Regions from separate parts of the Pseudoalteromonas sp. NZS127_1 genome, predicted to be linked through region 1. Evidence: riboswitches for the same ligand, from Rfam matches in the RefSeq annotation. Region 1 holds a riboswitch; the other holds the start of a gene.
The links. A riboswitch is a leader RNA that binds a small molecule or an ion and turns the genes downstream of it on or off. The one in region 1 is predicted to bind cobalamin.
Positions count from the first base shown of each region.

Region 2: linked by a shared signal. The riboswitch ahead of I6F50_RS08165 (ABC transporter ATP-binding protein) and the one ahead of I6F50_RS04250 (TonB-dependent receptor) in region 1 are both predicted to bind cobalamin.

Region 1 is NZ_JADYXO010000002.1:264,007-279,911, reverse strand. It holds gene I6F50_RS20260 (hypothetical protein) at 1-187, shown strand, start outside; gene I6F50_RS04295 (hypothetical protein) at 180-692, shown strand; gene I6F50_RS04290 (hypothetical protein) at 853-1,314, shown strand; gene coaD (pantetheine-phosphate adenylyltransferase) at 1,350-1,841, opposite strand; gene I6F50_RS04280 (TetR/AcrR family transcriptional regulator) at 2,040-2,732, shown strand; gene thiI (tRNA uracil 4-sulfurtransferase ThiI) at 3,057-4,514, shown strand; gene I6F50_RS04270 (ketopantoate reductase family protein) at 4,555-5,457, opposite strand; gene I6F50_RS04265 (VanZ family protein) at 5,450-5,803, opposite strand; gene I6F50_RS04260 (YajQ family cyclic di-GMP-binding protein) at 5,956-6,438, shown strand; gene I6F50_RS04255 (ABC transporter substrate-binding protein) at 6,640-7,377, shown strand; cobalamin riboswitch at 7,489-7,673, shown strand; gene I6F50_RS04250 (TonB-dependent receptor) at 7,710-9,536, shown strand; gene msrA (peptide-methionine (S)-S-oxide reductase MsrA) at 9,627-10,163, opposite strand; gene I6F50_RS04240 (efflux RND transporter permease subunit) at 10,249-13,347, opposite strand; gene I6F50_RS04235 (efflux RND transporter periplasmic adaptor subunit) at 13,351-14,403, opposite strand; gene I6F50_RS04230 (DUF2982 domain-containing protein) at 14,650-15,354, shown strand; gene I6F50_RS04225 (hypothetical protein) at 15,377-15,709, shown strand; gene I6F50_RS04220 (DUF1566 domain-containing protein) at 15,779-15,905, shown strand, end outside.
Region 2 is NZ_JADYXO010000006.1:183,407-199,311, forward strand. It holds gene recQ (DNA helicase RecQ) at 1-875, opposite strand, end outside; gene I6F50_RS08135 (thioesterase family protein) at 1,261-1,716, shown strand; gene rarD (EamA family transporter RarD) at 1,768-2,685, shown strand; gene I6F50_RS08145 (response regulator) at 2,703-3,938, opposite strand; gene I6F50_RS08150 (DUF413 domain-containing protein) at 4,025-4,399, opposite strand; gene I6F50_RS08155 (LysR family transcriptional regulator) at 4,491-5,363, shown strand; gene I6F50_RS08160 (porin) at 5,530-6,462, shown strand; cobalamin riboswitch at 6,530-6,654, shown strand; gene I6F50_RS08165 (ABC transporter ATP-binding protein) at 6,817-7,629, shown strand; gene I6F50_RS08170 (iron ABC transporter permease) at 7,631-8,635, shown strand; gene I6F50_RS08175 (cobyric acid synthase) at 8,640-10,124, shown strand; gene cobO (cob(I)yrinic acid a,c-diamide adenosyltransferase) at 10,117-10,716, shown strand; gene I6F50_RS08185 (cobalamin-binding protein) at 10,716-11,576, shown strand; gene ung (uracil-DNA glycosylase) at 11,573-12,235, shown strand; gene I6F50_RS08195 (DUF3545 family protein) at 12,343-12,531, opposite strand; gene tal (transaldolase) at 12,735-13,685, opposite strand; gene yaaA (peroxide stress protein YaaA) at 13,911-14,690, shown strand; gene I6F50_RS08210 (mechanosensitive ion channel family protein) at 14,812-15,768, shown strand.

The DNA of each region.
Region 1 (15,905 bases):
TATAGATGTGTCAGTTTATAATAATTACGAACCTTGGTGGTTTTGGTTTTTTTATTCAATTGTTGTTAATTTAGCCGACTTTATGATGCTAGCTATATTTTTTATAAACAAAGATTTTTTAGCTTTAGCTGCAATTAAAACATGGTTCCACAATAGTATTATGAGAAGGAATAATATTAGTGGCTGACATACTTTGGGCTCTGGTTGATTTAGGATATAACGTAGCAATACTATTTACATGGTTCTTCCTAATCGCATTTTTATATAACCTATCATCGAGTATTAATAAAAATGATAAAAGTAGAACGCATCTTTCACTTATAATGATGGTTTCATATATATCTAGCCTTTTTATGGATCCACTTATTGAAAGTCCTCATCTAAATTACTTCTATTATGATCTTGCTACTATCAGCGCCCTGATACTTTGGCGATTTATATATAAAAAATTAGTACCAATTGCTTTCTCCTATTTAATTGTAGGCCTTTTTATTAATGCATGTTTATTTTTAGGTATGCACTACGATATTGAAATTGCAGGTACTCTTTACTATTGGTGGTTTTGGACTATTTATATTTTTGGAATGTATTTTGTCGATTTTACAATGGCATTGGTGTTGATCATCAACAAGGATGTTTTAGGCTTAAATAAGCTCTTGAAGAGTGTTAGAAAGTTACATTTAAATCGCTGAGGCAGTAAAAATCAACTTAAAAGAAGAGTGATTTTGTGCCTTTATTTGATGTTGCCGTAATATGTAAAGCGGTATAATAATTTTTTATCTAGTGTTGGAGTAAAATGGTTGAGCTACTTTTAAATACAAATATCTCGTTTTATATAGGTATTTTTGTACAGTGGGGCTTTTTGATGGCTTTTTGATGGCTTTTTTATATTCTTTAGTAAGCTCTATAAATAGCGCAGATAAAAGCATTGTTTGGCTATCTTTCATCATGGCACTTTCTTACTCTTCTAGTATGTTTATTGATATGGACGCAATAACTTACTTCGATTTTTTCTTATTCGATATTATTACTCTATTTGTTATTATTTTATCTGGTTTTTTTATAAAGATTAGCAGCATATACATTTATTTATTATTTGGTTTAGGTATAAACACCTTACTATTTTTTGCAATGTATATAGATAATGATGTTATGCACCATTATGATTTTTGGTGGTTCTGGTGGGTGTACATAGTAGGTATAAATTTTACAGATTTGACCATGGTTTTAGTTTTCTTTATAGGTAAAGATGTTTTAAAACTTACTTGGTTAGAAGGAAAGCTAAATAAAGTGTTTAATAAAAGGGCCTATTAGTAATGGATTTCAGTGCTAACAGGCCTTATTTATTATTAACTGCTACCACAACCCAATTTAGTTTTTAGCGCTTTAACAATTACAGGGTCTACAAACTCGCTTACATCACCATTGTGGCGAGCTACTTCTTTAACGAGTGTTGATGAAATAAATGAATTTCGCTCTGCGGGTGTTAAAAATACACTTTCTAAGTCGGGGTTCAGGCGGCGGTTCATGTTAGCTAATTGAAATTCATAGTCAAAATCAGATACAGCTCTAATACCGCGAATAAGCACATTAGCATTGTGCTCGCGTGCAAGATCAGCCAATAAACCAGAAAAACCAATCACCTTAACATTATCTATGTGGCTTAAAATAGTGTTTGCAAGCTCAACACGTTCTTCAAGGTTAAAGCAGGGTTTTTTACTTGGGTTATTAGCAACCGCAACTAATACAGTATCAAACATTTTAGCTGCACGTTGAATAAGGTCTGTGTGCCCATTAGTTAGTGGATCAAAGGTGCCAGGGTAAATTGCAATAACTTTCATAATGTTCACTATTTATTATTTTAGCGCTAGTTTAACAGTGTTTATGCCACAAAGCAGCCTAGCTAAAAAAGCATATAAACACTTACTTTCTTTAAACAGGTCAGTCCATGGTGGGAGTGTTTTAATGATTCATATTTGTTTATACTGTTTACCTCTTTTGAGTGTAATGTAGCCTATAGATAATTTGAGTATTAGCATATGAATACCAAGGATAAAATAATACACACCAGTATTTTGTTGTTTAACGAAAATGGTGAGCGTGCAATAACGACAAATCATATTGCATCAAACTTAGGGATGAGCCCGGGTAATCTTTATTATCACTTTAAAAATAAAGAAGACATTATCCGTCATATTTTTGCGCTGTATCGCGATCATTTAAATACTCACTTTAAACCTATTAATAAAGATGATGATGCATTTAATCATTTAACGGCTTACCTAGATTCGTTATTTGAGCTGATGTGGCGCTATCATTTTTTTTACGATAATCTCGGGGATATTCTCTCTAGAGATGCTGATTTAAAACAAGCTTATATTGATTTTCAGTTAGAGTTGTTAGAGCAAGTTCGTAAAATTATTTTAGGACTTCGCGATAGTGAAATGATTGCTATTGATGAGCAAGATGTCATTGATTTAGCACATACATTAAAGTTAACGGTTAGTTTTTGGACGCCTTATATTAAAGCCCGTAGGCCAAGTGGTACGCTTGCTGAGCAAGATATATATCATGGCATTTTAAAAGTACTTACATTATTTAGAGCGTACAGTACCGATAAAAGCATTGATAAAATGAACCTGCTACGTGAAAAATATACTGAATTAGCGCAACAAGCCTTAGGGCCTGTTGACCTTTCAGGATTAAAATTTGTTCAATCTAGGGGCGATTAAATCGCGACGCGAGGTTTGTAACCTAGTGGGCTAAGTAAAAACCAAGCAACAAAGAGTTAATCGCCCCTAGGCTAAACCCTTTGGGCAGCGCTTGTTTGGTATTTATGCTACGTTATCGCCTATTTATGGGGAATAACCACACTACATAGGCTCTGCCTTGCCTAAATACCAAACACACTGCTGCAAATTTAACCTCGAAAGATAAACAGGCCCTAGCTGTAGTTTAATCGATAGTAATAGGCTATTTCCTAGGCGCTGAATTTTTTGCTATAATCCCGCGCCAAATGCCTGGGAGCGCGAATTCCCGCAGTCTAAGAGTGAACTATGCTTAAATTTATCGTCAAACTACATCCTGAAATAGCCATTAAAAGCCGTTCAGTCCGTAAACGCTTTACTAAAGTGTTAGAAAATAACATTAAAATTGTATTGCGCCGTGTTGACGAAAAAGTACAAGTAAGAAATAACTGGGATAACATTTCAGTTGTTACAAAGCTTGAAGACGCGCAAGTTCGCCTTGATTTTATCGATAGCCTTAAACGCATCCCTGGCATTGTTCAATTTATTGAAGTAACCGAAACACAATTCGAAACTCTTGATGATATTTATCAAAAAACCATCGCTTTAGTTGGTCATACTATTGTAGGTAAAACCTTTTGTGTTCGTGCTAAGCGCATAGGGCAACACGATTTTACCTCAACTGATTTAGAGCGTTATGTTGGTGGTGGATTAAATCAGCATATTGAAGGCGCAAGCGTAAAGCTTAGCCGCCCAGAAGTAACAATACGCTTAGAAGTAAAAGACGATAAAGCTTACATTGTTTCTCATACACATTTTGGTATGGCTGGTTTTCCTTTGCCAACTCAAGAAGATGTGCTTTCGCTTATGTCTGGTGGTTTTGACTCTGGCGTAGCAAGTTACCAAATGATTCGTAAAGGCGCACGCACACACTTTTTATTCTTTAATCTAGGTGGCGCAGCGCACGAAATTGGCGTTAAGCAAGCAAGCTACTACTTATGGAAAAAATACAGCTCTACACATAAAGTTAAATTTGTAACGGTTGATTTTGAACCTGTTGTTGCTGAAATTTTAGAAAACGTTGAAAACAGTCAAATGGGTGTTGTACTTAAACGTATGATGATGCGCGCAGGGAGTGTGGTTGCGCAAAAGTTAAACATTCAAGCACTTGTCACTGGCGAAAGTATTGGCCAAGTATCTAGTCAAACATTAGCGAATTTAAGCGTGATTGACCGTGTTACTGAAACGCTTATTTTACGCCCGCTTATTCAACACGATAAGCAAGAAATTATTAATATTGCTCGTCAAATTGGTACGGCCGAAATGGCAGAAACAATGCCTGAATACTGTGGTGTTATTTCTAAAAAGCCAACGGTTAAAGCCAAAATAGACGTTATTCTTGGTGAAGAAGAAAAGTTCGACTTTGATGTACTTGATACCGTTGTAAACAACGCACGTATAATGGACGTGCGTGATATTGACGTAGAAGCCAAACAAGAACTTAAAGAAGCTGAATCGGTTGCTGATTTGCCTGTAGGCTCTGTGGTAGTTGATATTCGCTCACCAGAAGAAGAAGAAGCTGCACCGCTTGCAATCGACGGTGTTGAAGTGGTTCATTTACCGTTCTTCCGTCTGGCGACTAAGTTTGGTGATTTACCAAAAGACACCGACTACTATTTATATTGTGATCGAGGCGTAATGAGCCAACTACAGGCACTTATGCTGCACGAACAAGGCTTTGAAACGGTAAAAGTTTACCGCCCATAAGGTTTGTCGTCTTAAAGTTAAGAATTTATATAAGCGTGGTTTATACCACGCTTTTTTTTGCCTGAATTTTGACAAACAACTCATCGTTGTAAGGTGTAGGAATACCGTGAAGTTTGCCTTGTTGGCTAATATAGCCACATATAGCTGATATTTCAGTTTCTCTGCAATGCGCGACGTCTTGCTGCATTGAAGAGTAATTGTCAGACGTTAATTCCATTATTTTATAAGCGGTATTAAGTGCTTTAATCAATGGGATATTAAGCCCTTGTACCTTTGCTATATTGCATGCTTCAGTGAGTGCATTAAAAATTATAGCGTTGTACTTAGGTGCGCGTAACTCACCATTTTTTACATTACTTAAAGCGCTTAATGGGTTAATGGCAATATTTACGAGTAGTTTTTCAAAACGAAGCTGCTGAATGTTATTAGTAAACTTTAGGCTGGGTATTACTTTAAAAATATCAGCTATTGGCGCGCTATTTTGAAAAGCTAATTCATTACAAGCACCAATAACACTTTGTCCCTCACCAGTGTGCTGCACAATGTATTGGTTTGATTTAAAGCCCGCTATGCTTGTCGTTAAAAAGTAGAGTGCTTGGTGAGTGCTTAGCTGGCTATTTACCTCATCAACATTACCCATTCCGTTATGCGAAAGTACAACAGAGCAATGACTTGGTAGAAGAGGCTTTATTTGCGTAAATGCATCAAGTACTTGAAAGGCTTTAACGGTAAATAAAACAACATCAAATTCAGCCGCTTTATTTAGCTGATTTAATGCAATAAAGTGTGCGTCAATTTTTTTAGATGCACCCTTACCTCGACTATAAAAGCGGGTATTTGTTGGGCTTTTGCGAGTTAAAACACTGACATTATGCGACGCACTTAGAAAATGACTAAGTAACAAGCCAATAGCACCATCGCCGACAATTAAAATATTAGCCATATGGGTTCTTTTTTCGAGGTGTAAAAATTACTCTAAGTAAAAAGTAGCTTGCGGCACCTGCAAAATCAGCAAAAAAATCACCGAGTGATGCTTGCCTATATGGAAGTGCGTCTTGCATTATTTCTATAGAGGCGCCATAACCAGCCAATAAAAGTATTTGCGCATATAAAGGAAGCTTAAACGCTTTATCCATTATTATGGCTAGTATAAAAAAAATCCCAAAATGGGCGACTTTATCAACATGAGGAAATAAATTTACAACGCCACCTTTTATTTCTTTGGCAAATAAAAAGGTAAAAGCTACTATGCTGATTAAAAAAATTGCTTGATAAACACGCCTTGTCACGACAAATCCTAAAATCGCTTAAAAAAGAGGCGCAAGTATATCAAACTAATTTAATATCGCACCTGAACAAGATGCAGAAAAATGTAAAGATTTATAATTTTAGCGTTATAATTACCACATAAAATTAAGATTAAATAGTTAGGAGCAAACCAATGCCTTCATTTGATATTGTATCTGAAGTAGAAATGAACGAAGCTAAAAACGCAGTTGATAATGCAAATCGTGAGCTAGAGACTCGCTTTGACTTTAGAGGCGTTGATGCATCTATTGAGCTAAATGACAAAACAATTAAGCTTAAAGCTGAAGCAGACTCTCAGGTTATGCAATTATTTGATATTTTAGCTAACAAAATATCTAAGCGTGGTATGGATGTATCAAGCTTAGAGCTTCAAGATATTACCCGTGCAGGTAAAAATGTATTTCGTAACGTTGGCTTAAAGCAGGGTATCGAAAAGGACATGGCTAAAAAAGTAGTTAAAGCCATTAAAGACTCTAAAGTTAAAGTTCAAGCTGCTATCCAAGGCGAAGAAGTACGTGTAACGGGTAAAAAACGTGACGATCTTCAAGAGGCTATGCAAGTAGTGCGCAGTGCTGAGCTAGGTCAACCTTTTCAGTTTAAAAATTTCCGCGATTAATTAATAAATAGTTTTAAATTAAGCATGCTTTAATCTGTTTATACTTACAGACAGATTGAAGCTACTTACTCTTTTTAAATATCTCACTATTATCCCTCTTTGCTGCCTAGATACTCCCGTATGTATTAATCTTCTTTTTGATATTTAAGCTATTATATTTAATCACATGCAATTAAGTACTTCACACTAGAAGGTATTAAAATGAAACTTCATCAATTATTTTTGTTATTTGTTTTGCTTACATTTACCAAACCAAGCTTATCAAAAACAGTTGATATTGATGTACTGGTTGAAGATGGCTACTTTCCCATTATTATTAATGCGCAAAAAAAGCAGGGTTTTGCTCCTGAGTTTATTAAGATTTTAAACGGCGCACAGCAGGAGTTTAACTTCGTACTTAAGTCTCTACCTGTAAAAAGGCTTGCTTTGTCAGTTGAAAAAAATAATTTTGATGTTTTATTTTTAATGGCACTGCAATGGATCCCACAATCAGCGCAAGAGAATATTAAAAAAACCGAATTTTATACCATTACCAAAAATGAGCTTTATACGCTTAAAGAAAATACAAATGAGCAAGCTTACTTTGACGACATTACGTCATTAACAAAGGTTGGGGTTCTGGGGTACTCGTATCAATTTGCTGGATTTAATACAGATGCCGAATTTTTAAGTGAGGAACATCAAGTAAGTTTAACCATTGATGAATTCAATGTGGTTAAAATGCTGCTATTAAAGCGCGCGGAAGTAGGCGTTTTAAATAATATTGCTTACCAATATTTTAAAAATCAAAATACTTTTAATATGGATTTACTCTATAAAAGTAACGTACCAGATGCCGTTTATGAAACGCACTTTTTAGTTAACTCTAAATCAAATAAGATCACTAGTAATAAAATGGATGAAATACTAAGCTTACGTACTGCACAAATACAACTTTAGAAGCTACTTAATAAATATGGCGTTTCTTCAAACTATACTAGCCCTTAACTGCATTTTAAAGGTTTTTAGCTGTATAGACGTCCATTGACATTTGTAAACAAAATACTCACAATAGCGACATATTTTCAAGGTGCTTGCTAGCCACTTCATGTAATGATTTTTTTAGCAGGATAATCGGGAAGTTGGTGCGTTTTCATGATGACTACAAGCCCAACACTGCCCCCGCAACGGTAAAGTATTGCATATTTTGATGTGCTTACTGAGTCCGGAGACCGGCCTTGATGCAATCTTACTTACTTAAATCTTTGCGGTGGGCAAAGGTAGGGGACATCATGTTAAACAAAACAACTTTAGGCGTTGCTATTTCTGCTGCGCTTTCATTTTCTGTGTCTGGCGCAGAGCAATCAATTGAAAAAATAACCGTTACAGCTAATAAATTTGAGCAATCAATCAATGACGTTTTAGCAAGTGTAAATGTTATTGAGCGTGCAGAAATAGAAGCAAGCAACGTACGCGATTTACCAACCTTATTAAGCACGCGAGTTGGTTTTCAGGTTAATCCAAACGGTGGTTTTGGCCAAAATACAGGTGTGTCACTTCGTGGTACTGGCTCTGGCGATACGCTAATTTTGATTGACGGTGTACGTACAGGCTCAGCAACACTTGGTCAAAAAGCATTAAATAATGTCCCTTTAAATAGTATTGAACGCATTGAAATTATTAAGGGTTCTCGCGCGGGTGTTTACGGCTCTGATGCACTTGCTGGCGTAATTAACATTATAACGCGTGAATCAGATAACTTATCTGTGAGTGCTACGTTTGGTTCTGATTCTTACCAAAATTATCAAGTGGCAGGCTCTGTAAAATCAGGCGATATAACAACAGCATTTAATGCAGGCTTTGAAAAAACAGATAACTTTGATGTACTGCAAGGCGTAGCACCAGATGAAGATGGCTATGAAAATAAAAACCTTGGTTTTAAAGTAAATTATACTGATGCACACTACGGCGACTTTAAGTTATTAGGTCAATACAGTGAAGGATTTGCAGATTACGACAGTCGCTTTAGCCCAGCCGACAGTACGATTGAACGAGATGATTTTAAAAACTATCAGCTTTCTGCAGGTTGGAGTAAAAACTACACTAACCAAACGCACAGTATTGATTTAGCGCTAGCAACGGATGATTCAGACAATACATATGTCGATTTTTCAGTTGGACCAACAACAAGTACTTTTATAACTAAACGCACACAAATTGATTATAACGGCCAATACCTATTATCTGATGAGCTTAACATTAGTGGTGGTATCAATTGGTACAACGATGATGTATCTCATAGTTCGCAACTATTTGTTGAAGACAGCCGAGATGTACTTGCTGTGTTTGTAGGTGCTTACTACGATGCAGATAAAGTATTAGCTAATTTAACTGTTCGCCAAGATGACGACGAGCAATTTGGCGACGAAACAACGTATACCGCAGCTGCGGGTTATCATTTATCTGAAGATGCAACATTTCGTATAAGCCAAAGTACTGGCTTTAAAGCCCCTACATTTAACGATTTATATTTCCCACTTTATGGTAACCCTGATTTACAGCCTGAAAAATCAGTAAACCGTGAGTTAGGTTTGAGTGTGGACTTTGATATTGCGCAAGTTGATGTTGCAATTTTTAGAAACGATATAGAAGATAAAATTGATTACGATGCAAACTTTGCATTAGCTAATATTGATGAAGCACGTTATGAAGGGGTTGAATTTAGCTTATCTCAGCAGTTTTTTGGTTTTGATAGCAACCTTAACTTTGCTTATTTAAGTGCAGAAGACGAAGAAACGGGCGCAGAGTTACGTAATGTTGCTAAACGTACTTTTAACTGGGAACTTGCAAAACAGTTTGGTGCTTTTGATGCAAGCTTAGACATGCAATATCGTAGTGACCGACAAGGTGCTGTGACGCGTTTAGGATCATACACGCTTTGGAACTTAGCGGGTAATTATCAAGTAAATGAGCATATTGAAGTTTCGCTTCGTGTAGAAAACTTATTTGATAAAGAGTATAACGCTGTTGATTCAAATACTGATTTTACAACGGGTCAAGTGTATTACTACAACACGCCAGAGCGTCGCTTTTTTGCAGGCGCAAGCTACCAGTTTTAACGGTATTTATTAATATTAAAAAGCCCGACTTACGTCGGGCTTTTTAATGTGTAGCTAAGTTTAACTAATCAATTTAACTGCTCAAATTAGCTAGTCAGCTAAGAATTCTTTAAACACAGTTTCAAACTTATGTAATTTAGGTGCTATTAAAATACTACAGTAACCCTGCTGTGGGTTTTCGTTATAGTAATCTTGATGATAATGCTCTGCTGGATAATACGTAGTGGCAGGGCTGACTTCTGTTACAATGGGCTCACTCACATGGCTTTGCAGTTGAGCTATCATTTCATTGGTTTGCTTTAGTTGGGCTTCATCGTGATAGTAAACAACGCTTCTATATTGTGTGCCTATATCGTTACCTTGACGATTCAATTGTGTTGCATCATGCAAAGTGAAAAACATTGCTAGCAGTGTTTCAAAGCTAACTACAGTGGTGTCAAATTCAACTTTAACAACCTCAGCGTGCCCGGTTGTGCCAGAGCATACAGAATTATAGGTTGGGGTGTCGGTTTCGCCACCGGTATAGCCAGAACTCACATCTAATACGCCATTTACACGTCTAAATGCTGCATCTATACACCAAAAACAGCCGCCACCAAATGTTGCTACTTGCGTTGTTGAGCTCATAAGTATTCCTAAAATGTATATGGAGTTTAAAGGCGAGCATAAATTGTATGCGCCGCAACAACAAGGTTACGGCGCAATAAAGAGATTAGATCTCTTCGAAAGGCTTTTCAGCAGCTTGTTTATTCAGCTTTTGTTGTAAAAACTCAGGTGATTGTGTATTTTTCGATAGAGCATAATACGCAGCAGGTACAACAAAAAGAGTCAGCAGGGTAGATACAATAACCCCTGTAAACACAACTACACCAATTACCATACGGCTTTCGGCGCCGGGGCCTGAAGCAAAAACCAAAGGAACAGAGCTCATAACGGTTGTAAGTGAGGTCATTATTATTGGGCGAAGGCGCTGGGTAGCTGCCTGTAGTATTGCTTCACTAAACTCAACGCCTTTATCGCGTAATTGGTTAGTAAATTCCACAATCAAAATACCATTTTTAGCACTTAAGCCTATGAGCATAACAATACCTATTTGGCTGTAAATATTTAAGGTCAGTCCTGTAGCCCAAAGCCCAAACATAGCGCCCATTAAACCAAGCGGTACGGTAAGCATAATGACAAATGGGTGCATAAAGCTTTCAAACTGCGCAGCAAGTACTAAAAAGGTAACGGTGAGTGCAAGTATAAATACGTAGGTCATCGCTGATGCGCCTTCGTAATAAAGCTGCGACTCGCCTTTGTAATCTACTGCGCCATCTATATCGTTTTCTTGCGCGGCTACCTCGTTTAAAAAGTTAAGCGCTTGTTCAAGGGTATAACCGTCGGCTAAGTTGGCGCTTAGTGTAATTGCGCGCATACGGTTGTAACGGTTTAAGCGCGACGCGGTTGCTTCTTCTTTTAAGCTGATAAGGCTATCAAGTGGAACTAGTTCACCGCTTCGTGATTTAAGGTATATATTTGAAATATCAGTAGGATTGGTAAAATCTTCTTTTGTTCCTTTTAAAATCACATCGTATTCTTCACCGCGGTCAATAAAGGTCGTAACACGGCGCTGGCCAAGCATTGTTTCTAGTGTACGGCCTACATCAGATACCGAAACGCCTAAATCGGCAGCTTTGTTTTTATCTATGCTGACTAAAAACTGCGGGAAGGTTTCTTTATAATCATGATCGATTCTTACTAAACCTGGGTTTTGTTCAGCACGCTTAATTATACGGTCACGCCAATCGGCTAGTTGAGCGTAATCATTACCTTGCAGTACAAACTCAATTGGGCGAGATGAGCCACCACCACCAATACCACGGCGCATAATGGCAAATGCACGAACATCGGTAACTTCTTGCATTTTACCGCTTATTTCATCCATTACTTCCCACGTTGAGCGTTTGCGTTTATCCCAATCGGCCATACCCACAATCGCAACACCGCCGCTGCCACCCCAGCCAGGCACTCGGACAAGTACACGACTTAGCTCACCGGCTTGCGAGTAAGGCATTAAGCGCTCTTCAATTTTAGCCATATTAGCGGCGTTATTTTCGTAACTTGCGCCTTCTGGGCCGCTCATCATAATAAAGAACGTACCACGATCTTCTTTTGGCGTTAGCTCAGAGGGAACTTGTAAAAACAACGAGTAACTAACAAAGCCAGCTAATAATAAGCTCACCATTAAACCCCATTTACGGGTTATGTTGGTGGAGAGTGAATTACGGTAACTTACTTCAATTTTAGTAAACTGGCGGTCCATCCATTGGCTAAATTTATTTGGTTTGTCTGATACTTTAAGTACTTTAGAGCACAAGGCTGGTGCGAGAGTTAGTGCTGTAACACTTGAGAAAAATACGGCAGCACTTACCGCCATAGCAAACTCAGTAAATAATGCACCTATACGGCCATCCATAAATACTAATGGCACAAACACCGATATTAGTACAAGCGTGGTTGCTACTATAGCAAAACCTACTTCACGCGCGCCTCTAAATGCAGCTAGTAACGGCGGCTCACCCAGTTCAATACGACGGTGAATATTTTCAAGCATTACAATGGCATCATCTACTACTAAACCAATGGCCAGTACTAAGGCAAGTAAAGTTAGTAAGTTAATTGAGTAGCCCATTGCCAACAAAAACATAAAGCTACCAACAAGTGCGACCGGTACGGTGACCGCAGGGATAAGCGTTGCTCGTATATTGCCTAAAAACAAAAATATAACGAGTACGACTAAACCCATAGAGATGGCAAGTGTGCTGTAAACTTCATTAATAGACTCTTTAATAAATACAGACGAATCGTAGCTGTCTTGAATTGTAGTGCCTTCAGGTAGGTTGCGTTTGATTTTTTCAAGTTCGCTGCGTGCGTTATCTACTACGGTTAGTGTGTTTGCTTTAGCTTGTTTTACAATACCTAAGCCAATCATATTACGCCCGTTACCACGAAATAAGCTTTCGTCATCGGCAGCTTCTAAACGTACATCGGCAACTTCACCTAAACGTACTAAGTAACCTTCATCACCACGCTTAATTACCAGGTTTTTAAAATCGCGCTGATCTTTATAACTACGGGCAGTACGCACGGTAAAGTCACGATCTATAGATTCTATTTCGCCAGCCGGTAACTCAACGTTTTCTGTACGCAGTGTATTTTCAATATCGCTTGAGGTAATACCCCGTGCGGCCATTGCTTGGCGGTTAAGCCAAATTTTCATGGCGTATTGGCGCTCACCACCAATACGTACGTTAGATACACCATCTACTACGGCTAAGCGGTCAACAATAAAACGCTGCGCGTAATCAGAGAGCTGTAACGAGTCCATTGTTTCGCTGTTTAATACAAACCAGGCGATTGGGCTTTCATCACTATTTGATTTAGATACTTCTGGCGGGCGTACCTGATCCGGCAAACTATCAAGTGCACGTGCTACACGTTCGCGTACATCGTTAGATGCTGCATCTATGTCGCGGTTAATATCAAACTCAATGGTAATGTTTGAACGTCCATTACGACTCGATGAGTTAATACTTTTAATACCTTCAATACCTGAAATTCGATTTTCTATTATTTGCGTTATTTTGGTTTCTATAATTTCGGCAGAAGCACCTGTGTATTCAGTGCTGATATTTACAATCGGCGTTTCAATATCCGGGTATTCACGAAGTGGCAGCATAGTAAACGCAACCAGTCCAAAAGTAAGAAGCAGTAAATTAATTACAATGGCAAAAACGGGGCGCTTGACGCTAGTATCTGTAATTTTCACGTATTACCCCTTTACGCTTACTTTACTTCCAGAGCGAATTTTTATTAGCCCCTCAGTAACAATTTGCTCGCCATCAGTTAGGCCCTCATCGATAGCAACCCAGCCATTATTTCTGCTAGCAACATGCACTTCAATTTTATTAGCTATCCCATCTTGAATTTGAAAAACAAAGTGTTTGTCTTGCAAAGGTATAACCGCTTTTTCTGGCACCATTAAAGCTTGGTTGCTGCTTAGCTCAAGTGCTGTATTTAGTAACATACCAGGGCGAAGTAATCCTGATTTATTGGCAAAACTTGCTGTTACTTCAACACTGCGAGTAACCGAATCAATACGCGAGCTAATATGCGTTACCTTGCCGTTAAATGTCTGTCCTGGGTAGGCATCGTTTTGCGTAAGCACTTTCATGCCCATATTTAATTGTGCTAAATATTTTTCAGGTACTTTAAAGTCAACTTTAATAATACTAATATCATCAAGTGTTGTGATTATTGTTGTATTACTTACGTAAGCACCTATTGATATTTCACGCTTACCTAACAGGCCTGAAAAGGGCGCACTAATAGTCATTTCGTTTAATTTAGTTTTAGCGCTTTCTAGTTGGGCCTCTGTTGCATCAACACGAGATAACTGCTCTTCAAGTAACGACTTTGCCGTTGATTGCGAGCGTGAAAGTTCGGTTAGGCGATCTAACTGGCGTTGTTCTTCACGTAAGTTAATGCCAAGCTCTTTAACGGCAAGCTGTTCTTGTTGGCTCTGTAACTGTACTAACTTTTGTCCTTTACTGACTAAGTCGCCGTCTTTAAAATATATATCTGTGACATAATCGTTTTGCGCACTTTTTATATAGATTGCTTGGTTTGCACGCGCGCTACCGATCGCTTCTATCATCACTGCGTTTTCCTGAGAAGTAACAGTATGAGCTGTTACTTGAGTAGACATTTGTGATAAATCGGCTTGTTCGCCGTGGCTAGCGGGTAAATATAAATAAACGCTAAATATTAGTAGTAACGTAATAATAAATGGAAAAAGTGCTTTACCTGACTGTCTTGAGTACATCGTTTTCATACCTGAAAATTAATTATATGTATTGTACGAAATAAGACCGGGAAAAGACGGTTATGTGTCTCATAAATTTGTGCGTTAAGCGTAAAAGTAAATAAGATTTATTCATTGTTCCTATTTTGTTGAGGAAAAAGCGGTAATGTATGAAATTTAAAACCACCTGTAACTTATGTATAACAACAAGAAAGGTCATAATTTGGGCTGTTATTATGTTTGTTTTTTATATGGTGTTTTACCAATATGGATAAACCTAACAATGTCATTAAGTTTCGGGCACAAGGTGCGCGAAACGCAATTGAAGTGCTTGTTGCAGGTGCAATTGGTTTAGTTTTTATTATGTTGTTTAATTTACTGAGGCCGGGTGAGATTAGCATACTTGAAATATTTTTAGTGAGCTTGTGTATTGCCGCTATTTTTATTGGATATTTAAAAACTCAAGAACCATATCATAGCCTTATATTAAATGAGTCTGAGCTCGTTTATTGCCATAAATACGGAGCTTGGTGTATGCCTCATAGTAACTTTCATCACAGTGGTATACCCAAAGTAGAAGATGGCTTTGATTACTTAGAATTAAATGCGGTTGGTATAAAGGTAAACGACATAGATGACTTTTTAACAAGCATAGCGCCTCGAATTGCAGGGAAATTATTAATAGAGCAGCGTAATTTGTTTATGCAAGTTGTTCAAAAACATTGCAAAAATGGCAATTGCCCATCAGAATGGCTAATAGAAGATACACATTACACATCCCATAAAGGGATAAGCTATACTGGTCTTATAGCTATGTTTGCTAACAGGACTAAGCACCTTCAACTGTTAATCGGTTACGATTTATTATTACCAGCCAGTGTGTTAGATAGAGATATCTGGGCATTTAGTGCTAACTTAAATAAGTGGAAGCGCGAGCCTAGTCAGTTTATAGCGTCGCAAATTAATAATTAAGCTGCGACTGTAGGAAAGAAAAATGAGTCAAGAGAGAGCCTTTTTAAAAAGTGGTCGAAACACCATAATACATAAAGATAAAAAGCATGATTTAGTGATTGTAAACTCTGAAATTCATCCTAAAATTAAAGTGACTCAACATGGCTTAGAGCCATTTAAAGAAGAGTTACCTAAAAACCGCCGTGATGCAAAAGATCGCTATTTAGAAATAGTCTATGTTGGAAGCCCTGATGTATTTGGCGAAGAAAAACAATTACTATTTATTCAAGCTTTAGATGGGCGTGAATACAAAGTAGATTACAGTAAAATCGGTACGAAGTTGTTTGTACGCATTCATCAAGATACATATATGTAGTACTTTAATGGCATCTTTATTGCTAGTAATTACACTATAGTAATTATTTGACATAATAAGGTGCTGCGTATGAAAGCGTTTGCTTTAATCCCCCTCATTTCTTGCGGTTTGCTGAGTGCGTGTGGAGGAGGTGGCGGTGATAGCGATAATACAGTTGTAGAAACATCTGTTAATGCTGGAACCGATTTACAAATTA
Region 2 (15,905 bases), on a different contig from region 1:
ACTATTTGTATATCGTCACGGGCAAAACCAGTTTGTACAAATTGTCGTTGCTCGTTACTCATACCTGCATGGTAAGCGGCAGCGTTTAGCCCTGCATCTGCAATTTTTTCAGCAATATCGTCTACGCGTTTACGGCTGGTGCAATAAATAATACCGCTTTGGCTTTTTTGCTCTTTTAAGTAGCGAAGCAGTTGCACCATAGGTTTAAATTTTTCTTCTATGGTGTAGCGAATATTGGGGCGATCAAAGCTGCCAGTATGAATATAAGGCTGTTGTAGTTTTAGTTGCTCAACTATATCAAAACGGGTGGCTTTATCGGCAGTTGCAGTGAGCGCCATCATGGGTACATGTGCAAAACGTTGCTTTAATTCGTTTAAGCGAAAGTAATGAGGCCTAAAATCGTGACCCCAATGCGACACACAATGCGCTTCGTCAATGGCAAATAAGCTTACATTTAAATGCGATAAACGCTCTAAAAATTCGCGTTGTAATACTTTTTCAGGTGCCACATATAAAAGCTTAATTTGCCCCTGATGAAGCTGTTGATACACCAATTGCTGCTCTTCTCGCGCTAAGCTGTTATTTACGTAAGCGGCTTTAACCCCAAGTGCTTGAAGTTGACTTACCTGATCTTGCATTAGCGATATGAGCGGAGATATAACAATAGTGACGCCTTCAAGCACTAAAGCGGGTATTTGATAGCAAACCGATTTTCCGCCGCCAGTAGGGAGCAATACAAGCGAGTCTTGGCCGTTAATAGCAGCATCAATAACTGTTTTTTGGCCGTCGCGAAATTCACTGTAGCCAAACACTTGTTTGAGGACAGTTTCGGGTTTACGCACAAGGGTGCTAGAAGGTGGTGTTGATGTATTCATTGGCGGGTATTTTAGTGGTTTTTTAGTGAGATGTCTTTAGCTGAGTTACTTATACCAATCCGCAATACTACTTAATCAATTTGAGGGATCAAATCTGACGCTCGCTGCGTTAAAAATTTCTGATATAGAACAACTAAATAACGAGTTTTTTGCCTTGTTATAGACACTATTTTCTTACCTCCAGATAGATCACTTAATTAAGCTAATTGGTATTAACCTCAACTCTATTGTAAGTAAATTAAACTCTGGTAGTGTTGAAACCGCTTATTAAGATAGATCTGCTTCCTTAAAGTTAGGTTGCTAAGTAAATGATTTAACTAGAACCTCGTAGTTTTGCTTAAGTTATGCTTTACTCATCGTACCAGTTTAAGCATGGAGAATAATAATGAATAAAGAAATGTTAATTGAACAAGTGGGTGCATTATTTGTAAATGGCATGCCGTTTAACCAGTTTTTACAAATATCGGTTGAGTCGTTGAGCCCTGAACAGGCCAAAATTACGTTTCCGTGGAAGGATGTACTCATTGGTAACCCTGCGCAAAAAATACTGCACGGTGGTGTTATTTCAGCCGTACTTGATAATGTAGGCGGTATGCTCGCGGCAGCAAGCGTGATTGATAAGCTCACCGATTTAGATATAGGAAGTGTGCAAACAAAATTAGCCACGCTTGGGACTATCGACTTGCGCACTGATTATTTGCGCCCTGGTAAAGGAGAGAGCTTTACAGCGAGTGCCACACTTATTCGCTCAGGTAATAAAGTGTGTGTTTGTCGAATGGAATTACATAATGAACAGTCTGTTCAAATTGCTTTTGGGACAGGCACGTATTTAGTTGGATAAAACGTGTATGGGAAGTAAACTAGCGGCCTTTTAAATCACTAAGTGTTTATTATGTCGATTGATACTGAGCAGCGTAAAGGTGCTATTTTTGCTTGTCTTGCTTTTTTTATGTGGGGCCTTGCGCCAATATATTTTAAGTTGATTCAGCATGTTTCTGCCTTTGAAATTTTAATGCATCGGGTTGTTTGGTCGGTTGTATTTTTAGTACTAGTAGTAAGTGTTTTAAAGTATTGGGATAAAGTTAAACGCATTATTGTTCAGCCTAAGCTTTTGCTTATGCTTGTTATTACCTCAACATTACTAGGGTTTAACTGGGGTTTATTTATATGGGCTATAAATAATAACCATATGCTTGATGCGAGTTTGGGCTATTACATAAACCCTCTTTTAAATGTATTACTGGGTATGCTCTTTTTAGGTGAACGCCTGCGTAAGTTTCAAGGTGTAGCAGTGGCACTGGCCTTTACCGGTGTTGTGCTGCAGCTAATTAGTTTTGGCTCGTTTCCGGTAGTGGCATTTTCATTAGCTATATCATTTGCACTTTATGGGTTGTTACGTAAAAAACTACCCGTTGAAGCCTTGCCTGGCATTTTACTCGAAGCACTTATATTACTGCCTGTTGCACTCATTTATTGGTGGTTAATGGTGCCTACAACAACATCAAGCCTGCCAGCTAACGATTGGCATACTAATGCATTACTGATTAGTGCAGGTATTGTAACTACATTACCATTGCTGTGTTTTACCGGCGCCGCTAAGCGTTTGCAATACACTACATTAGGCTTTTTTCAGTATATTGGGCCAAGCCTAATGTTTATATTGGCAGTGGTGTTTTACGGTGAAGTGTTTGACGCTGAGAGATTAGTAACGTTTGCATGTATTTGGAGTGCGCTAGCTATTTTTAGTTGGGATTCTTACAATCAATCACGCAAACGTAAAAAAGCGGCTATTACAGCCGCTGAAGTATAATTAACCTAATAGAGCTGTTAGCTAACTACTTTATTACGACCAGATTCTTTAGCGTCGTAAAGCTTTAAATCGGCCTGTTTTAATAATTCATCAATTTGATAAACAGGTCCATCTGCAAAACCAATAGATATAGTAAATTTGATTTTTTCTTTACTAAACTCTTGGCTATTCGCCTCTATAAAGTACCTAAAACCTTCAAGTCTTTTTAGCGCTTCTTGTTTATCCGCATTTGCAAAGTAAACGGCAAACTCTTCGCCACCTAAGCGGGCCACTAAATACTTTTTAAAATATTTGCTAAAGCAAATGGAGAGCCCTTTTAATACTTCGTCGCCTACATCATGCCCGTGAGTGTCATTAATTATTTTAAAATGGTCAATATCAAGCATGGCTAGCGCTCCTGAACCTTGCTTATTTTTAATCTTTTTGAGTGATTTGTTTGTTTCTTCAAAAAAGTAACGACGATTAGGTAGATTAGTTAGGTAATCGGTGTTGGCTTGGCGTTTAATTGTGGCTATTTGTTCTAGCATATCGACGTTTTGGCTAAGCCTGCAGTAAAACTCTTCACTATTAAAAGGTTTATGTAAATAATCGTTTGCGCCATTTTTTAAAAATAAACTAGAAAGCCCTACAGAGTCAGAGCCCGAAATACCAATAATGGCTTTTTCGTCATTGCTATATAAGCGGCGAATTTCGCTACATAACTCATCACCATTCATGTTTGGCATTTCGTTATCAGTAATGATGACTGAAATGTCGGGTGAACTTTCGAGCATTTTTAATGCTTCTTGTCCGTCTTGTGCTTCAATAATTTGATATTTGTGACGAACTAACAAGCTGCAAATGTATCGTCGAGTCGATTTAGAATCATCAACAACGAGTACTTTTACATTTTCATTGCGAGGTAAGCGGTGTAATTGTTTTTCTAGGTATTGGTAAGCTTGTTTGTTTTCTTTAATGATGTAATCGATGATTGGGTATTTTTCGACGGTGTCGCGGGTTTTTTTATCAATATTACCCGTCATTACAATAGTTGGGATATCAGCATTAACAGTGCAGGGTACTGCTTCACCTGATGGGGCATCAGGTAATATAAAGTCAACTACAGCGCAAAAGTAGCTATTTTTACTTATAAGCTCTTTTGTTTGTGCTAATGACTCTGCTATATCAACTTCATAGCCTGCTTTAAGCGCGATGTGCTTTTGCACTCGCGCCATTGCAGGTGTATCTTCAACTATTAGTATTTTTCGCGTCACGGAACAACCCTGTTTATATTTTGCAAAAATATTTGCTTATACAAGTTGTAACTGTTAAAACGCAAAAAAGCAAATAACTTAAGTACTTACAGATTATCCGCTTCTGAATAATACTCTTGGCTAATCGGTGCCGGTCCTGACATTTTTGAGCGGCCAAATAAAGTATGAAACTTAGTTTTACAGGTCGTTAGCTTTAAGTATTTTACCCAAGCACGTTCGATTGGGTTAGTAGGTTCTTGTGAGCCAGTGACTACTGCTACAAACTGTTCTTGATGTTCGTTTTGCGGCTCAATTGTTTTACTGTATAAGCCTCTTAAAACAACACCGTGTTGTTCTAATATACTGGCTTCTAATAAGGTGAAGTTTCCGCTGCGGCTAAAACCACGTGGAAAATTCTGATCATCATAAAATTGACGTTGGCTAACAAATGCTTGGCGTAGTAATGAAATGTTATTGCTCATAGCTTTATCCTCATACCCAATTAATTAGCTGGAGTATGATGCAAGTTTGGCAATTTATTAAACAAATTATTTTTATCGTGAGGATAAAAAATTGGATATCGATTTATTAAAAACATTCGTTGAGGTAGTGCGTACGCGTCACTTTGGTAAAGCGGCCGAAAACCTTTATATTACGCAGTCTGCAGTGAGCTTTAGAATTCGCCAATTAGAGCAAGGGCTTGGTGTTAATTTGTTTATTCGCCAGCGTAATAATATTCAACTTACAGCACCTGGCGAGCGCTTATTACCGCACGCACAAATGATTATTACGGGCATGCAGCGGGCCAAAGTCGATGTTGCACTTGCCGACAATATGCATAAGCAAATTAGCTTAGCAGGAACGCCTAATATTTGGGATGCTTTTTTACAGTTTGGTATAACAAATATTGTATCGGCGATGCCGGGCGTGTCGTTAGTTGCAGAAGTTAAAGCACAACAAGAGAGCACTCGACTTTTATTAGAGCGTACTCTCGATTTGGCAATATTATTTGATCCACCAAAAGTAGATGAACTCGTAGTAGAGCGTATTTGTGAGTTGCCAATCATTCCAGTAAGCGGATACGACACCGCAACGAACGAAAACTTTTTTGATAATCAATATGTGTATGTGGATTGGGGAACTACTTTTTCTCTTTGGCATGCGCGTCAGTTTACAGGAAAAACGCCACCTTACTTTAGAACCAGCACGGGACGTATTGCACTTGATTTAATACTGCAATGTGGTGGTAGTGCATTTATACCTCAAGTATTGGTTGAAGGGCATTTAGAAAAAGGTGAGTTGTTTCATGTTAAAGGGGTAGAAAACACCTCAAGAGACGTATTTATTGCGTATCACAGAGACAACGAGCAAAAAGAGCTAATAGAAACCTTAGTTAATTTACTTTCGCAAATGACGCCAAGCTTGTCATTAAAGCAAGGTAAGTAAGTACGACCATCTACTAGGCTTTCATGTTATTTTGATTTCATATTTAATGCATTTTTATTAACAAAAAAAGACAGTAATATTTCTATTGTAATATTACTGTCATTTAGGAATGACAAAATGCAGCAGTTTTGAAAATTAGTCTTTTGTGATTATCCAAGGAAATAACATGAAATTTGTAAAATCGAGCTTATGCTTAGCACTATTAAGTGGTTTATCTTTTAATGCACTTGCCGACGTAGACATTTACGGTAAAGCGAATGTAACAGTGCAATCATCTGATGATGGCGAAGGGTCTTTTACCGAGATAAAAAGTAATGCATCTCGTCTTGGTATTAAAGGTTCTGAAAAAATAAATGATAGTTTAGAAGCGGTATATAAGTTTGAGTTTCAAGTTGATGTGTCTGATGCTGATTCAAAAGGCGATAACGACGACAATATTTCTGCGCGTAACCAATACGTTGGTTTAAAAGGTGCGTTTGGTCAGGTTGTAATTGGTCGTAACGATACTGCGCTTAAGCAATCTCAAGGTAAGTTAGATTTATTTAACGACCTTGAAGGCGATATTAAAAATGTATTTAAAGGTGAAAACCGCTTAGGAAACACAGTTAGCTACTCATCAAACTCATACGAAGGCTTTAAAGTACTTGCTACTTTTGTAGCTGAAGACGATGTAGACGCTGATAACGGTTATTCAATGGCGGTGACATACGGTGACGTGGCTCTTAAAAAGAGCGCGGTATACGCCTCTATTGCAGCCGATAGTGAAGTAAATGGCTACGACGTAGTGCGTGCATCAATCCAAGGTAAAATCGAAAACTTTAAATTGGGTGCAATGTACCAAACACAAGAAGCAGTAGATGGCAGCGCAGAAGCGGATGGTTACTTGCTAAATGCTGCTTACAGCATGGGTAGCAACACATTTAAAGTGCAATACCAAGATATGGACTTTGACGACAGCGACGATAAGTCAGCAATTTCAGTTGGTCTTGATCACAAATTAAATAAAAACATTAAAGTATTTGGTTTTTACTCAAGCTTTGACATGGACAACAATGTTGACCAAGATTACGTAGGCTTAGGTATGGAATACAAGTTTTAACGACTAGTCTAATTAGTTAGAACACTCCCTTTTTAACCGCGCTCCTTTGAGCGCGGTTTTTTTTGCTTTAAATTATTTACCCGCCCATAATAGACCCTCATTTGGAATGAGGTGCAAATCCTCAACTATTCCCGTAACTGTAATTAGTACAACGCTTTAAGTCAGATACAAATGAGCAATACCAATCAGCATAAATATTTGAACAATTTAACGAATTAAATTTATCGCTTAATAGGTTCTATATCTAAATAGATTGGTATAATTTTTTAACGAGCGGGTTTACTCATTTTTATTAATGCACTAGTTATTGTTAGCTGTATTGTTAGTGAGTACACGCCTACCAAGGACTCACTGTTGCACACTAAATCAGCGCTAAACACGCCTTTACTAAACGTTAAAAACGTATCATGGGGTATTGGCAATAAAACGATTCTCAAAAAAATAAACCTTAAAATAACCACAGGTAAATTTGTTGGTTTAATTGGACCTAATGGCGCAGGTAAATCGAGCTTATTGCGTTGTTTATATCGTTTTAATAAACCAAGTGATGGCGTTGTAGAGTTTAACAACACCGACATTTGGCAGCTAAAAAGTGATGAGTACGCAAAAAAAGTCGCGGTTGTTTTACAAGAAACCCCTTCGCAATTTAACTTAAGCGTATTTGATGTTATTGCACTTGGGCTAACGCCTCATAAATCGCTATTTAGCTCAATAACCAATATTGATAAACAAAAAATCATCCAAGCTATCAACACCGTAGGGTTAGTGGATCATATTGATCAAAGTTTTGAATCGCTCTCAGGCGGTGAAAAACAAAGAGCGCTTATTGCTCGTGCTATTGTGCAGCAACCTCAACTATTAATTATGGACGAACCAACCAGCCATTTAGATGTTAAATACCAAATACAGGTTATGGAGCTTGCTAAATCGTTGGGTGTAACGGTATTTGCATCGTTTCACGATTTAAACTTAGCCTCTGCAATGTGCGATGAACTAGTGGTTATTAAAAACGGTGAAATTACACATACAGGCACGCCAAGTGAGGTATTAACCGAAAACATGCTAGGCGACGTTTTTGGTGTTTGCGCCCAAGTAAATAACCACCCGCAAATATCGAAGTCGGGAAATAGCATCCCTCATATCACTTACTTTTATGGCTACAAATAATATGAGCGCAGTTAATACTCGCCAATCATTTGCGCTATTTATAAGTGTTGTAGCTGCTTTATTTAGCTTATTTGCAGCACTTAGTTTTGGCGCAGCAGAGACCTCACTTCAAGATGTATTTAATAGCTTTTTACTCTCAAATGATGCGTCTTTTAATTCGCGTATTATTTTTGAACTAAGAATGCCACGCACATTACTCGCCTTTTTAGCAGGCTCTGGCTTAGCAATTGCGGGGCTTATTTTACAAACGGTAACGCGCAACCCTTTAGCCGATCCTTACTTATTTGGTATATCGTCGGGTGCCTCATTTGGCGTGGTGTTACTTATGGCGCTAGCAGGCATTAGCGCAGGCTTTATGCTATCGGCAGCAGCATTGCTGGGCAGCTTACTCGCTATGAGTTTATTAATACTTATTGCAGGTAGGCAGCAAAGTGCACAGGTAGAATCAATGTTATTAGCTGGTGTTGCTCTGTCATTTTTATTTAGTGCATTTACCAGTTTGTTGCTTTATTGGAGCGACCCTCAGGCGGTAGCCGCTATTTTATTTTGGACACTGGGCAGCTTTGCTCGTGCGCAGTGGGCTACGCTTTGGTTACCTTTATTGGTAATCACATTGTGTACGTTTGTAATGCTGAGCTTTAGAAGGCAACTCAATGCTATGTTACTTGGCGATGAAAGCGCAATTACATTAGGTGTTAGGGTCCAGCGCTTTAGAATACTTATGCTGGTTTTGAGCTCATTAATTACCGCTGTGCTGGTGGCTATGTGTGGTGGTATTGGGTTTGTAGGATTAATGGTGCCGCACATTGTGCGCTTTTTTATATCCCAAGGCACCATCGCTGGCTTACTGGTAACCAGCTTAGTGGGCGGTACATTTATGGTGTGGGTTGATGTACTTTCGCGCTCCTTGCTAAAAAACCAAGAATTGCCCGTAGGCGTTATTACTGCTGCTATTGGTAGTGTGTTCTTTTTAAGTTTATTGTTTTTTAGAAAGCGAAGGGTGTAATTCCATGAAAACCTTAATGGTGCAAGGCACTACTTCCGACGCAGGTAAAAGCACTTTAGTTGCAGCCCTTTGCAGGGTATTTGCTAAGCGAGGGGTAAAGGTTGCGCCTTTTAAACCACAAAATATGGCACTTAATAGCGCAGTAACAAAAGATGGCGGCGAAATTGGTCGTGCGCAAGCTTTGCAAGCAATAGCAGCTAAAGTAGAGCCCGAAATAGATTTTAACCCTATATTACTTAAGCCTAATAGCGACACGGGCGCACAAGTGATTATTCACGGAAAAGCCATTAGTAATATGGAAGCTGGCAAATATCACGACTATAAAAAAGTCGCGATGGATGCAGTAATTACCTCACATAACCGCTTAGCTAAACGCTTTGAATTACTCCTTGTTGAAGGAGCGGGGAGCCCTGCTGAAATAAACCTGCGTGAAAACGATATTGCCAATATGGGTTACGCCGAAGAGGTAGATTGCCCTGTTATTATAATTGCCGATATTGATAAAGGTGGTGTGTTTGCACATTTGGTAGGTACGCTTGCGTTGTTAAGCGAGTCAGAACAAGCGCGCGTAAAAGGCTTTGTTATAAACCGCTTTAGAGGCGATATAGGTTTGCTGCAAGGCGGGCTAGATTGGCTTGAAGAATACACAAACAAACCCGTACTTGGTGTATTACCTTATTTGCACGACCTAGCGCTTGACGCTGAGGACGCCGTTGCAATTGATAATAACGTAACCAATGCCACAATTAATATTGCAGTGCTGCTCGTGCCACACATTAGTAATCATACCGATTTTGATGCACTGCGTTTGCACCCAAACATTAATATAAATTATGTGCGCCACACGCAAACGATCCCAGAAGTTGATCTGATCATTCTACCAGGCAGTAAAAACGTGCTGGGGGATTTAACCTTTTTGAAAAATGAAGGCTGGGATTTACAAATTAAGCGCCACTTACGCTATGGTGGCAAAGTACTTGGAATTTGTGGCGGCATGCAAATGCTGGGCAATACGCTCAACGATCCCGATGGTATTGAATCGTCATTAAAGCAAGTAAATGGGCTTGCTCTGTGCGATTTTGAAACCACGCTGACAACACAAAAAGTATTAACCAAAATAACCGCTACACTACTTTTAAATAACCAATCAACACCCTGTAGTGGTTACGAAATACATGCAGGTATTAGCCAAGGTGCAGCGCTTAATAAGCCGTTTTTAACCTTTGACGAAAACCACCCAAATGGCTTTAAAACTGATGGCTTTATTAGTGACGATAATGCTATTGCAGGCACCTATTTACATGGTTTATTTGATGAAGCCGATGCGACATCGCAAATTTTAAAATGGGTAAAACCAAGCGCTACCATTAATCCTATTAGTATTACCGATCACCGCGAGCAGCAGTTAGAGCGCTTAGCAACCATGTGCGAAACGCATTTAAATATACAGCAAATTATCTCGATTTATGAAGGGCACAATAATGACTGAACAAAATAACGATAAGCACCAACAACGCCAACAAAAAGTAAAAGAGCAAGTGGATGCACGTGTTGCTGCCGCACAAGATGTTAAAGGTATTTTTCAGGTGATTACGGGTAATGGTAAAGGTAAATCAACCTCGGGTTTTGGCGTTGTAGCACGCTGCGTAGGTCATGGTAAAAAAGCAGCCGTTTGCCAGTATATCAAAGGTACTTGGGAATGTGGCGAGCGTAATTTATTACAAGGTGCAGGTGTTGAGTTTGTTGTAATGAACACCGGTTTTACCTGGGATACGCAAAATAAAGAAGCTGATACCGCAGCCGCCCAAGCAACATGGCAAGAGTCAAAACGCATGCTTGCTGATAGCAGTATTGATTTAGTATTACTCGATGAACTTACTTACATGGTGACTTACGGTTACGTTGATTTAGATGAAGTAGTAACAGCGCTTAATAACCGCCCGCCAATGCAGTCGGTTATTATTACAGGGCGTGCAGCGCACCGCACTTTAACCGACCTTGCCGACACAGTAAGCGAAGTGCGTAATGTAAAACATGCATTCGATTCAGGCATAAAAGCGCTTGAAGGGTTTGATTACTAATGTTTAAAGCGTTTTTTATTGGGCTGCTGCTTTTTAGTTTATCGGGCAGTGCACTTGCAGAGCAGACTAATGATTCTAAAAAACTGCGAATAATCGCGCTTGCACCACATATAGTTGAAAACCTATTTGCCATAGGGGCGGGCGATAATATTGTGGGCACGGTTGATTATGCCGACTATCCTGCTGAGGCCCAAAGTATTGAGCGCATAGGGGGTTATTACGGCATCTCGCTTGAAAAAGTATTGGCGCTTAAACCCGACTTAGTAATTGCGTGGAAAAGCGGAAATCAAAGCGAAGATTTAGCCCAAATAGAGCGCCTGGGCATAAAAGTATATTTAAGTAACCCGACCACAATCGCTGGTGTAGCCGACGAGTTACTTACTTTTGGTGAATTTACAGGGAATATTGAGCAAAGCCAGCAAGCGGCAAATGCATTTACACAAAAACTAAACGCGATTGTTAAAAGCCAGCAAGATAAAAAAAATATTACCGGATTTTATCAGTTATGGGCTGAGCCTATGATGACAGTAAGTAAAAATACGTGGATAAGCCAACTGATTGAAACATGCCATGTAAGTAATGTATTTGCCGATAGCGTTACAGATTACCCACAAATTAGTATCGAAAATGTCATTGTTACTAAGCCACAAGTTATTATTATCCCTGATGAAAAATCAAAAACGCCACAGCCGGTTGTTAATTGGCAAAAGTGGCCAGAAGTGCCCGCTGTTAAAAATGATCAATTTATTAGCGTAAATGCCGATTTATTACATCGTTTTACTCCGCGCATGCTAGATGGACTCGCGGATATGTGTGATAAAATAGACGCATCACGTAAACAGATTAAGAGTACACAATGAGCGATTGGGCTACATTTTTAGAAAGTGAATTACAGCAACCTTACATGCAGGAAACGTTAGAGTATGTGGCTAATCGCCGCAATGAAGGTGTTGCTGTTTATCCGCCTGAACCTCAAGTATTTAGTGCTTTTGATGCCACAGCACTAAATGACATCCGCGTTGTAATTTTAGGACAAGACCCATACCACGGAGAAGGGCAAGCGCATGGCTTGTGTTTTTCGGTATTGCCTGATGTAAAAAAGCTGCCGCCGTCGCTTAAAAATATGTACAAAGAGTTAGCTACCGACATTACTGGTTTTACTATTGCTGATCACGGTTACTTGCAAAGTTGGGCAGATCAAGGCGTGTTTTTACTTAATACCGTACTGACCGTTGAGCAAGGGCAAGCGCATTCCCATAAGCATTTAGGGTGGGAGCAATTTACCGATAACGTAATAGCGCACATTAATGAACACTGCGAAGGTGTAGTCTTTATTTTATGGGGCGCACATGCACAGAAAAAAGGTAAGGGCATAGACAGCGCTCGCCATCATGTTTTAAAAGGGCCGCACCCATCGCCACTTTCGGCGCATAGAGGCTTTTTTGGTTGTCAGCATTTTTCAAAAACGAATGAGCTATTACAAGCCCAAGATAAAAAGCCGATTAACTGGCAGGTGTAAATAACCTGGGCTCTGAATAATAAATTTATCTCATACAGCTAATTTCAGCGCATTAAAAAAGGCTTTCATATAATGAAAGCCTTTTTGTTTAGTTGGGGCGTATTGGATTAAAAATTTAGCTCATCAATCGCAATACTGTCTGTAAAAAAATCATATTCCTGTAATTCTTTACGTAAGCGGTGTTTGTCTTTTATTGCTTCTATTTCCCGCCATTTTCTTTTTTTATTTTTCTGAGAGGTTTTCCTTGTTGTATCTGGTCCTTCTAATATCTCTAATATATCGTTTAGGCTATCCATGTACTTCTCCTATTGATTTTATTGACCTCAAGAATACCTATACCACAGGCCTAGCTAAAATAGAACAAAAAAGTGACAGTAATGTTACGAAGATGTGATGAATTGATGAAGGTTTATATCAATATTTATATTAAGGAATAGCGTATTTTAGGCATAAAAAAACGCCGCAATAGCGACGCTTTTTAAAGTATGTTTAAAGCAAATTACATTGCTTTAAAACGTGCTTCCAGTTGTTCTTGTGCATCAGCAAAAGAGCGAATACCTTCAGCTAGTTTTTCAGTAGCCATAGCATCTTGGTTATGTAACCAACGGAACTGTGCTTCTGTTAAAGGCTCTGGTTTTGGCTCTTGTGGAACATCGCTTTCTAGCAAGTATTCTTGTGCGCCTTCTAAGTTACCTAAATCTTCTAAAAGATTAGGGCTAATAGTTAGCTTGTCACAACCTGTAAGTGCAATAATTTCGCCTGTATTACGGAAACTTGCACCCATCACAACTGTTTTGTAGTCATGACGTTTGTAAAATTCAAAAATGCTGCGTACAGACTGAACACCTGGATCTTGTAGCGGATCGGTTGGTTTTTCCATGCCGTTAGCAACGTGCCAATCTAAAATACGGCCAACAAATGGCGAAATTAAAAATACATTTGCATCGGCACACGCGCGGGCTTGGGCATCGCTAAATAATAAAGTAAGGTTACATTTAGTGCCTTCTTTTTCTAGCTGCTCAGCGGCTTTAATACCTTCCCATGTAGACGCAACTTTAATTAAAATTTTGTCTTTGCTTACGCCTTCTTTTTCGTAAAGGCTAAGTAGAGTATGTGCTTTATCAATCGTAGCTTGCGTATTAAACGAAAGGCGTGCATCTACTTCAGTAGAAATATAACCAGGTACAATCTCGCTAATTTCTTTACCTAGTAATACGGCAAAGTAATCACATGCTAGTTCAAGTTGTTTAGCTGGCTCTTGCTCGGTTTCTTTTGCATAGCTCCAAGCTTTATTTAGATAAGGCTTATAAGCTTCAATCTCGCTCGCTTTTAATAAAAGCGACGGGTTTGTTGTTGCATCTTCTGGTTGATGCTTTTTGATCGCTTCAATATCGCCAGTGTCGGCCACGATAGATGAATGTTGTTTTAGCCTTTGTAGAGCTGAAGTCATTTGCTTTCCTCATTCCAAGCAAGTTAAAAGAATAATCTAATCACTCTTAATATATACAATCCATACTGCAACAGTGTGACAATGCTTGATAGGTCTTATGTCCTGATCAATAAAAAAACGGCAATGCATGGGTTATTAAGAGAGGATTTATTTAAACAAAACGTGCTTTTCGTTTCATTTAATGTTGAAATTGACACTAAATAAATTACAAGTCAATAGCTAACTATGATCACTGTTATTTCACCTGCAAAAAATCTTGATTACGAAACGCCACCCGCAACAGACAAGTTCACTCAGCCTGAATTACTAGAGCACAGCGAAGAGCTCATGAAAGTATGCCGTGAACTAACACCAGCGCAAATTGGCAGTTTAATGAAAATTAGCGACAAGCTATCTGGGCTTAACGCAGCACGCTTTAGCGAGTGGGCGCAGCCGTTTACACAAAGTAATGCTAAACAAGCAGTGCTTGCCTTTAATGGCGATGTATACGGCGGTTTAGATGCAAGCACGCTTAAAGCTAGCGAGCTTGATTATGCACAAAACCACTTACGTATCCTTTCTGGCTTATATGGCTTATTAAAACCACTTGATTTAATGCAAGCTTACCGCCTAGAAATGGGCACCAAGCTTGAAAACTCGCGTGGCAAAAACTTATACGAGTTTTGGGGCAGCGTAATAGCGAATAAATTAAACGAAGTATTAAAAGCACAAGACGCGCAATACTTAGTTAACCTTGCTTCAAACGAATACTTTAAAGCGGTAGATAAGAAAGCATTAAATGCACAAATTATTACCCCACACTTTAAAGACTGTAAAAACGGTCAATACAAAGTAATTAGCTTTTACGCTAAAAAAGCACGCGGCATGATGGCGCGCTACATTATCGAAAATAAAGTAACGCAGTTAAGCCAACTTAAAGAGTTTACGGTAGCAGGTTATTACTTTAGCCCAGAGGCAACAGTTAAAGAGCTTGAGCCGGTATTTATGCGCGACGAACAAAATTAGGTTTATAAGCTTAAATAAAAAACTTAAAAGCCATGCATTGCATGGCTTTTTTGATGTTGGCGTTATATTTGCAATCTCATCTAATATTAATGAGAACACTAATTAAATAGGTGCAAATAAAATGATCAGCATTCCGTCAATTGACGAAGCCGAAAAACTAATAGAAGAAAAGCTCGGAGGGTGGTTTGATGTTGTAATAAGTCATATCCCTAATTTTATAGTTGCGATACTGATCGCAATTGTGTTTTCAATATTGGCACGCTTTGCTGGCAAGCTGATGAAAAACGTATTACGCCGCTCACTCGACTCAAAACAAATTGCCGACTTAATGGCGTCAATTTTTAAAGTTATTGTGTTGTGTATAGGCTTATTTATAGCGCTCGATTTTGTTGGCTTAAAAGGCACTGTTACCTCACTGCTTGCTGGTGCGGGTATTGTTGGTTTAGCAATTGGTTTTGCTTTTCAGGATATGACCGAAAACTTAATAGCCGGTATTGCTATGGGTGTACGCAAACCATTCAAAACAGGCGACGTAATAGAAACCGATGACGTGTTTGGTTCAATACATTCTATAAACCTACGTAACACGCTAATAGAGAGCTTTTATGGGCAGTTAATACTGGTACCAAACAAAGTATTATTTAGAAATGTACTAAAAAATTACACCACGCTAGGTGTTAGGCGCATAGAAGTACCTGTAGGTATTTCGTACGGCGACGACATAGAAAAAGCAAAGGACGTCATCGTCGAAAAAATAAATGAATTTGACTTCGTAATACGTAAAGACGAAACCGCTGTATACGCCGAAGGTTTTGGCGACAGCAGCATTAACTTACTGGTGTGGTTTTGGATTAAATACCCAGGTGAGCCTGACTTTATGACGGTACGCCACAAAGGTGTTGTTGCCGTTAAGCAGGCACTCGATGAGGCTGACATTAGTATTCCATTCCCAATTCGTACTTTAGATTTTGGTATTAAAGGCGGCGAAAAACTCGATGCCATGATAAGCGACAAAATAAGCCAGCAGTCATCAAATAAAGACAGTAGCGACGGTACTGACTCTAACCAAAGTGAGTAATTTAGTTAAAGCTCATTAGGCAAAAGCATTGGGAAATAGTTACTTACCAACAGCGCATTTTTACAGAGTAAAAAATGCGCTTTTTAATTAGTTCAAGTCACTTTTCTTTATTCATTAATTATTTTCTCCAGCAGATT